4 regions of the Streptomyces sp. SM18 genome follow, and region 4 is predicted to be linked to each of the others. Evidence: riboswitches for the same ligand, from Rfam matches in the RefSeq annotation. Region 4 holds a riboswitch; each other region holds the start of a gene.
What was found. Region 4 has a riboswitch for cobalamin ahead of B9S64_RS32865 (hypothetical protein). Riboswitches for the same ligand answer to the same signal wherever they lie in the genome.
Positions count from the first base shown of each region.

Region 1: it holds a riboswitch for cobalamin, as region 4 does, so the genes downstream of both, B9S64_RS06320 (CbtB-domain containing protein) here and B9S64_RS32865 (hypothetical protein) in region 4, are expected to answer to the same signal.
Region 2: it holds a riboswitch for cobalamin, as region 4 does, so the genes downstream of both, B9S64_RS33450 (ABC transporter substrate-binding protein) here and B9S64_RS32865 (hypothetical protein) in region 4, are expected to answer to the same signal.
Region 3: it holds a riboswitch for cobalamin, as region 4 does, so the genes downstream of both, B9S64_RS22230 (ribonucleoside-diphosphate reductase subunit alpha) here and B9S64_RS32865 (hypothetical protein) in region 4, are expected to answer to the same signal.

Region 1 is NZ_CP029342.1:1,431,460-1,433,650, forward strand. It holds gene B9S64_RS06315 (CbtA family protein) at 1-719, opposite strand, end outside; gene B9S64_RS06320 (CbtB-domain containing protein) at 740-961, opposite strand; cobalamin riboswitch at 998-1,145, opposite strand; gene B9S64_RS06325 (DUF4232 domain-containing protein) at 1,305-1,961, opposite strand; gene dapA (4-hydroxy-tetrahydrodipicolinate synthase) at 2,157-2,191, shown strand, end outside.
Region 2 is NZ_CP029342.1:7,572,273-7,574,463, reverse strand. It holds gene B9S64_RS33455 (polyprenyl synthetase family protein) at 1-629, shown strand, start outside; cobalamin riboswitch at 705-826, shown strand; gene B9S64_RS33450 (ABC transporter substrate-binding protein) at 877-1,920, shown strand; gene B9S64_RS33445 (iron ABC transporter permease) at 1,917-2,191, shown strand, end outside.
Region 3 is NZ_CP029342.1:4,884,498-4,886,688, reverse strand. It holds gene mctP (monocarboxylate uptake permease MctP) at 1-289, shown strand, start outside; gene B9S64_RS22235 (GNAT family N-acetyltransferase) at 403-903, shown strand; cobalamin riboswitch at 954-1,092, shown strand; gene B9S64_RS22230 (ribonucleoside-diphosphate reductase subunit alpha) at 1,225-2,191, shown strand, end outside.
Region 4 is NZ_CP029342.1:7,432,679-7,434,869, forward strand. It holds gene B9S64_RS32860 (short-chain fatty acyl-CoA regulator family protein) at 1-988, shown strand, start outside; cobalamin riboswitch at 1,081-1,204, shown strand; gene B9S64_RS32865 (hypothetical protein) at 1,268-1,645, shown strand; gene B9S64_RS32870 ((2Fe-2S)-binding protein) at 1,728-2,191, shown strand, end outside.

The DNA.
Region 1 (2,191 bases), 6.0 Mb from region 4:
TCGCCGAGGAAGAGGCCGAGTGCGCCCCACAGCACGGTCTGGATGGCCAGTGCGGAGAGCCGGAACCGCCACAGCAGGGTGGCCGGGAAGTCGTCCGGCACCTCGTTGATCACCGGCAGGAACGCGTAGGCGAGCCCGACCGCGACGGCGAAGGCGGCCACGGCGGCGACGGTCGCGTACCAGGTGCCCAGCGCGGGGGCGAGCCGCTTGCCGAGGAGGATGGCGGCGATCGCGAGGAGCACGCTGAGCACCATCATCAGGAAGTACAGCGTGGTGCGCTTGCCGATGGTGTCGGGGTCACCGACCGCCGGCGGGTTGACCGGGTACTTCAGGTACGGCACGACGTACACGGCCAGCAGGGCGCAGCCGGACAGCAGCAGGGCGGTCGCCCGGGGGCCGAAGCGTCCGATGCGCCCGAGCGCGAAGCAGAAGGCGAGTGCGGCGATGCCGCCGAAGGCCACCCCGTAGACCAGGATGCCGGTGGCGAGTCCGGCCGTGGACTGGAGGGAGCGCGAGACGACTTCCTCCTCGTCGTGCCCGCCGGCGTCCGCGCCCGCGTCTCCGTGCGTGTGCGTGTGGGCGTGGGCTTCCTCCAGGCCGATGGCGCTGTCGACGTTCGGTTCCCCGAGGAAGTAGGCGACGACCAGGGCGAGCACCCCGGCGGCCAGGCCGGCGAGCATGCCGCGTACGAGGAGGTTTCTTACCGTTGCGGAGTTCATGATGTGCGGCGTCCCTCGCGTCAGTGGCAGGGGAAGCCGAGCAGGTGGCGGGCGTCGTGCACCCACTCGTGGACACCCGTGCCGCTGAACACGGAGGTGGCGCCCTGCTCGGCGCCGACGAAGTACAGAAGGATCAGCATCAGGATGCCGAAGAAGACCGCCCAGGGTGCTATCGCCTTCAGCGGCAGCGCGGCGGGAACGAATGGATCGGTGGCGGTCGGCTGAGCGACGTGCTGCGCCATGGCAAGGCCTCCTGAGGGAGTTCGCGTCCCGTATCGGTGGTGCACAGGGACGACGGCCACGGGTCTGACTCACGAGGCGCCCCGGGGGCCTCGTACACAGTGGCGCGACCGTACCGGATTCCCACCGGTTTCCGTCTCGCCGTCGTCATATCGGGATGACGGTACCGCGTGACGGGTGCATGGCCAAGACCGTGCCGTACGGCGTGATCTTCCTCTCCCGCCGGGCGCCCGGGGCCTCGCGTACGCCCTCGTCAGCGGCGGGTCGCCCGGCCGGGGCACCCGGATCAGGTGGCCGGCCGGTCGCGCCCGTGAGGCCGTCAGGTCCGACCGCCCGTCGCGCCCGTCACTCCGGAAGCGCGGTACGCCAGGCGGTGGTGTTCAACTCGTCCATCAGGCGCAGGTCGTGGCCCTCCAGCGGGAACACCCGCACGCCCGCGTCGGGGGCGGCGGCGATCTCCAGCGCGTCCCCCTCGATCAGGTCGCCGCCCTCCTGGGTGGACACCCAGGCGAGGATCGACCGGACCGTCCCGCCGGGCTTCAGCACGACCTGCTCCGGCCCCTGGTCCTGGCCGAACATCGACCCGCCCGGGTTCACCGGGACGGGGATCCGCCCGCCGTCCTCACCGAGGGCCCGGACGGCGGGGTAGCCGTCCACCCGGTAGGGCGCGGTGCCGCAGTTGGTGAGGGTGAGGACGACGGCGCGGTGGAACATCGCCGTCTGTACGGGGCCCATCGAGACGCTCACCCCGGAGGCGGGGCAGTCCCCGGCGGGCGCGGTGGTGGACGGGCCGCCCCGCGCGGGCGTGGTGTCCGGCGCGGCGGGCAGGGTGGGTGGCAGGGTCTCGGCCCGGACGCTGCCGGGCGGCCCGGACGCCCGCGCGGGGCTCTCCGAGGGACCGGGTTCACCCTCCCCCGCCGGGACGAGGAACCCGGCGCAGCCCGTGAGCGTGAGCGCGCCGGTCGCGCACAGGAGTGCCGTGATCGTGTTCCGTACCCGCATCGCCGTGTACCCCACCCCTGGAACGAACAGCCGCCGGACCTCTGGCACGCGCGGCCGTCACCCCGCTCAGCCGCTCGCCTGTTCGATCATGCCAGACGCGGTACCACCCGCCGGGCCCACTGTTCAGCGTCTCTTGCCCGTCACCCCAAGCAGATCTAAGTGGACCCGCGCGGTTCCGCCGCCGAGACTGCGGACATGACAGCGACAGCCCGGACCCCCGGGCCCTTCGG
Region 2 (2,191 bases), 140 kb from region 4:
CCCTGCCCGTCGCCCTGCGGCAGGCGATGACCGAGGTGGTGACACGGGCGGCGGCCGACACCTTCGTCGGCCAGATCGCCGATCTGGAGCGCGATTTCACCGCCACCGTCCCGTCCGAGGACGTCCTGCACTCGGTGGCCGACTTCAAGTCGGCCCGCTACTCCGTGCTCGCGCCGCTGCGGCTCGGGCTCCTGGCGGCCGGCGGGCAGCCCGCGGTGTTCGACGAGGAACTGCGGCGGTACGCGCGCCTGGTCGGGATCTGCGGGCAGATGCGCGACGACTACCTGGACCTGTTCGGTGACCCGGACATCATGGGCAAACCCGTCGGCACCGACATCCGCGACGGCAGACGCAGTTACACGGTCGGCGCCCTGCTGTCCGCCGTGAGCGGCACCGAACGCGCCCTGGTGGAATCGGCGCTCGGTGATCCCTCCTGCCCGCCCGGGACCCTCGCCGCCCTGCGGGAGATCGGCGAACGCCAGGGTGTCGCGGCCGGGGCACGGGCCGAGATGCGGCGCCACGCGGAGCAGGCCTCCCAGGTCGCCGCGGGCTGGCGGACGCGGTGGCGTGAGGACGCGGTCGCCTTCTTCGAGCATCTGCCGCTGTGGAGCGTCGAGCGGAGCGGGTGACCGGCGCGGGTTCGCACCGTTTCGCCCCTGGCCTGCGAGGACCGTAGGATCACCGGGTCATCACCGCGACGGGAGACAGGAAGCCGGTGCGAATCCGGCACGGTCCCGCCACTGTGACCGGAGAGGGGTGTCCCCGGGGGAGCCACCGCGTACGACGCGGGAAGGCCGGGGGCCTCGATTCGGGAGTCAGGACACTGGCCGGTCGCGGGCCCGATCCGAGGAGCGCGGACTCCGCAGGAGGCTTTACATGTACGGCGACATACCTCGCCCCGTTTCTCCCCTTTTCTCCCAGACGCGGCGCCGCCCGCTGCGCGCCATGGGTGTGGCCGTCGCCCTCTCCGCGACCCTGCTCGCCGGCTGCGGGACGTCCCCGGGCGCCGGGGAGGAGAAGTCCGCCGCGACGGCCCCGGCGAAGGGCTTCCCGGTCACCGTCGACAACTGCGGCACCCGCACCACGTACGACGCGCCACCGTCCCGGGTGGTCACCATCCATCAGCACCCCGCCGAGCTGATGCTCGCGCTCGGGCTCAAGGACCGCATGGTCGGAACCGCCTACCCGGACTCCGCCGTCCTTCCCGAACTACGGAAGGACTTCGAGGCGGTCCCCGAACTGGCGGCGAAGGAACCGTCCTTCGAGACGGTCCTGGACGCCGAACCGGACTTCGTCTACGGCGGTTACGCCAGCGCCTTCGCCGAGAACCAGGGCCGGTCCCGCGAGGCGTTCGCCGACGCGGGCATCGACACCTACCTGAACCGCGAGTACTGCGGCAAGAAGCAGGTGTCCATGGAGGACACCTACGACGAGATCCGGACCATCGGTTCGGTCTTCGGGGTGCCGGACCGGGCGGACGCGCTGGTGGCCGACCTCCGGGGCCGGGTCGGGGCTGCGGTGAAGGCCGTGAAGGGGGCACCCGAGACACCGGTCTTCGTCTACGACAGCGGCGACAAGGCGGCCTTCACCGCGGGCGGCAAGAGCCTGGGCACCGAGGTCATCAAGCTGGCGGGCGGCCGCAACGTCTTCGCCGACCTCGACGACGTCTTCGGGGACGCTTCCTGGGAGCAGGTGGTGGCCCGGAAGCCGGAGGTCATCGCGATCTACGACTACGCGGGGGCCGACAACGTCGAGCAGAAGAAGAAGTTCCTGCTGTCCCAGCCCGCCCTCGCGGACGTGCCCGCCGTGAAGAACAAGCGCTTCGTCGTCCTGCCGCTGACCGCCACCCTGGTCGGGATCCGGGCACCGTACGCCGTCGAGGACCTGGCCCACGGGCTGCACCCCGAGCGGTTCCGGTGACGGCCGGGACCCAGGACGCCCCGGGGGTCTCCGCGTCCCGGGCTCCCGTCACGGAACGGGAGCCGCGCCGCCGCTCCTTCGTCACGGCCCTGGTGGTCCTCGGTCTGCTGCTCGTCGTCTCCATGACGGCGGGCCTGGCCATCGGCTCGGTCCGGGTGCCGCCCGCCCAGGTGTGGGGCATCGTGACGCACGCGCTGGGGGTGGACCGGCCGGACGCCGACTGGTCCGGGGCGCGCGAGACGATCGTGCTCGACGTACGGGCGCCGCGGGT
Region 3 (2,191 bases), 2.5 Mb from region 4:
CATGGTCTACGGCACCGTGGCCGCCTACGGCGTGGCCAGCCCGACCCAGAAGCACTTCGGCGGCTCCTCGAAGGAGATCCCGGGCCTCGGAGAGATCGGCTACATCGGCCTCACCGCGTTCGTCCTGAACGTGCTCGTGGTGGTCGTGCTGACGGTCGTCCTGAACGCGCTGAAGGCCCCGGCCGGTGCCGACGAGACCTCGCCGGCCGACTACACGGCGGACGCGGGCGCCCCGGGCGTACGGGCGGAGCTCCCGCCGGCCACGGTGGGCGCCCCGGGCGGCCGCTGACCCACCGCGGGGCACCGCCGGGCCGGACCCGGTACGGCGGTGTCCGGGGCGGGGTGCCCCGCCGCCCGAAAACCCCGTGCGCCCGCCCCGCCGCCGCGGCACACTGGCCCGCCATGGACCTGACGATCGGACCCGTGCGCCCCGCCCAGCACACCGCCCTGGGCGACATCACCGCCGAGGCCTACCTCGGGGACGGGTTGCTGGACTTCGGCACCGAGGACCCGTATCTGGCGGAGCTCCGCGCCGTCGCCCGCCGGGCCGCCGAGGCCGACGTCCTCGTCGCGACCGACGGCGAGGGCCGGCTGCTGGGCGGTGTCACCTACGTCACGGCGGGCACCCCCTGGGCCGACATCGCCCGCGAGGGGGAGGCCGAAATGCGTATGCTCGCCGTCACCCCCGAGGCGCGTGGACGCGGCGTGGGCGAGGCGCTCGTCCGTGCCTGCGTCGACCGGGCCCGCGCGACAGAGGGGCTCTCCGGGCTCGTCCTGTCCACGCAGACCACCATGCGGGCCGCCCACCGCATCTACCTCCGACTGGGCTTCACACGGACCCCGGAGCGGGACTGGACCCCCATTCCGGCGGTCCCGCTCCTCACCTTCCGCCTGGATCTCTGACCGGGCAACCCTCGCGTACGACACAACATGTGGGGGCCGCCCGATCGGGCGGCCCCCACATGTATGCTCGTGCTCGCTGTCGCCGCAGGGGAATCCGGTGCGAATCCGGAACTGTCCCGCAACGGTGTGATCGGTGCACATCTGTGCTACCCACAAGTCCGACGACCTGCCGACAGCGCGTCCGGATCGACCGACCCGGACGCCAGACGTCCGGGCCTCGCGGATAGGCCGGTGGACGCCGTACACGGTGCTGCCCGCCCCGGCCGCCCCCTGCCCGGCTCCCCTCCTCCCGCGGGCCCCTGCCGAGCGAGGGAATGCCCAGTGACCATCGCGCCCGCCGATCCGGTTTCAGCCGCCGAATCCGCTGTGTCCGCCACGTCCGGGGAAGCCACGAACGACGGACCCGGGACCGCCCTGCTGCGGACCCTGACCGAACTCACCGTCGATCTGCCCGACACCGACCCCGGACGGGTCGCCGCCGCCGCGTTGCGCGGGCGCAACGCCCGCTCGGACGCGGCCGAGCTGCGTTCGCTGGCCACCGAGGCCGCCGCGGGCCTGATCTCGGAGGACCCCGCGTACTCCCGGCTCGCCGCCCGGCTGCTGACCCTCTCGATCGCCGACGAGGCCGCCGGCCAGGGCGCGACCTCCTTCTCCGCCTCGGTCGCCGTGGGGCACCGCGAGGGCCTGATCGCCGACCGCACCGCCGCCTTCGTCGCACTGCACGCCGAGGCGCTCGACGCGCTCGTGGAGCGGACGCTGGCCGACGGGGCGGACGACCGCTTCGGCTACTTCGGTCTGCGCACCCTGCACAGCCGCTACCTGCTGCGCCACCCGCACACCCGCCAGGTCGTCGAGACCCCGCAGCACTTCATGCTGCGCGTCGCGTCGGGCCTCGCCGAGGACGAGTCGGCGCGGGCGCTGGACGAGGTCGCCGCGCTCTACGGGCTGATGAGCCGGCTGGACTACCTCCCCTCCTCCCCCACGCTCTTCAACTCCGGCACCCGGCACCCGCAGATGTCCTCCTGCTACCTGCTGGACTCCCCGAAGGACGAACTGGACTCGATCTACGACCGCTACCACCAGGTGGCGCGGCTGTCCAAGCACGCGGGCGGCATCGGTCTGTCCTACTCCCGCATCCGCGCCCGGGGTTCGCTGATCCGGGGCACCAACGGGCACTCCAACGGCATCGTGCCGTTCCTGAAGACGCTGGACGCCTCGGTCGCCGCGGTCAACCAGGGCGGCCGGCGCAAGGGGGCCGCCGCCGTCTACCTGGAGACCTGGCACGCGG
Region 4 (2,191 bases):
GATCCGCGACTTCTTCTACCGCCACCAGAACTACCTCCACGACACCGACCTCGCCGCCGAGCGCCTTGCCGGTGAGATCGGGGTCAGGCCGGGAGAGGTGACCGGAGCCCTCACCGCGAGGCTCGCCACGGAGCACGGTGTCCGTCTGGCCGCCGAGCCAGGCGTACGGCTGCACCGTTACGACGACGCGAGCCGCACCCTCCACCTGTCCTCCCGGCTACGGCCCGGTCAGCGCGCGTTCCGCATGGCGACCCAACTGGCCCTGTTCGAACACCGGGAGGACCTCGACCGGCTGGCCGGCGAGGACTTCCCGCCCGGATCGCCCACCCACGCGCTGGCCCGCATCGGAATCGCCAACTACTTCGCCGCCGCCCTGGTCCTGCCCTACGCTGCCTTCCACGCGGCGGCCGAAAGCGCGCGCTACGACATCGAGCGGCTCACCGACCACTTCGGTCTCGGCTACGAGACGATCTGTCACCGGCTGAGCACCCTCCAGCGGCCGAGACTCCGCGGTGTGCCGTTCTCCTTCGTCCGTGTCGACCGCGCCGGCAACCTGTCCAAACGCCAGTCCGCGACCGGCTTCCACTTCTCCCGGGCCGGCGGCACCTGCCCCCTGTGGAACGTGTACGAGGCGTTCGCCGCGCCGGGGCGCATCCACGTCCAGGTCGCCGAAATGCCCGACGGCCAGCGGTTCCTGTGGACCGCGCGAGCCGTCACCCGGCACTGCGGCGGCTGGGGCGAACCCGGCAAGACCTACGCCATCGGCCTCGGCTGCGAGATCCGCCACGCCCACCGGCTCGTCTACTCGGACGGCCTCGACCTGACCAATCCGTCCACCGCCACCCCCATCGGCATGGGCTGCCGCGTCTGCGAACGCCTCGACTGCTCCCAGCGGGCCGCACCACCGCTCGGCCGCCCGCTGCTCATCGACCAGAACAGCAGCACCTTCGTGCCCTATCCGGTCGAGAGCGACCGGACCGCCGGCTGATCACGTCGCCGGGCCTTCCCGGAGTGCCCCCACCCTGACAGCACGGCGTACGAGGTGGAAAGATGGCCGGAGCAACAAGGCGACGGCGGTCCGAGGAAGCCGGTGGAAATCCGGCGCGGTCCCGCCACTGTGATCGGCGAGCGAGCCCCGCACCCGCCCCCTGCCCCGAGGGCGGGACGGCGCGGAGCGAGCTGTGACCCGAGAGCCAGGAGACTCACGCGGTCGCCTCCTCGACGGACCACCGGGGCGGATCTCCCCGGAAGAGAGGAACGATGCGGCATGCCCGCCGACACCGTCCCGTCCGGCCGCGAACCGGTGCCCTGCCGGGTCGTCGTGTGCCGTGACTGCTGCTGCGGCACCCCGAAGGTGACGGGCGTCGACCACTCCGCCCAGACCGCGCGCCTGCGCGCCGAGGTGCCGGTGCGGGTCTCCGCCTGCCTGGACGTATGCGAGCAGGCCAACGTCATCGTCGTCCAGCCCTCCGCCGAGGGCCGCGCCGCCGGTGCCCGGCCCGTCTGGCTGGGACTGGTCAACGATCCGGACGCCACCGAGGACATCGTCGCCTGGGCACGCGCCGGCGGACCTGGTGTCGCACCCCGGCCGGACATCCTCGACCTGTACGCCATCACCCCGGCCCGGCGTCGTACGGCCCGCTGACCCTGTCGTACGGGCCGGCCGGCCCGTCGTACGCCTTCCTGGCCGTGCCGTACGGCCCCCTCACCCCACGGAGAGACAGCACGTGCACGATGCCCGCGCCTCGGCCGCGTCCGTCACCGACGCCCTGCGCGACGTGGCGGACCTCGGCGGCTTCTTCGTCCTGCGCGCCGGGGGCGAGGACGACGGCTGGCATCCGCTCGCCCGTTCCTACGCGGACGGTTTCACCGATCTCGCCGAGGCCGTCGCGCGCCGCCACCACACCGCGGAACCGCGCATCGACGTCTCCATCGCCCAGCTCGGACACGCGGCCCGCCTCTGGTCCCCGGCGCTGGCCTGCGTCGTCCTGCACGGGATCCTCCTCGACCTGGACGGACTGCACAGGGCCGACGACGGACCGGTCCTCCGGATGCCCCGTCCGGGCGGTTGGCACGTCGAACGGCTGGACGACGAGCCCGCCCACGCCCTGTACACGCAGGTGACGAGCCAGCTGTCGGCGCTGGCCGACGGACTCCGTGTCAAGATCGCCCCGCGTCTGCTCGACGGGAA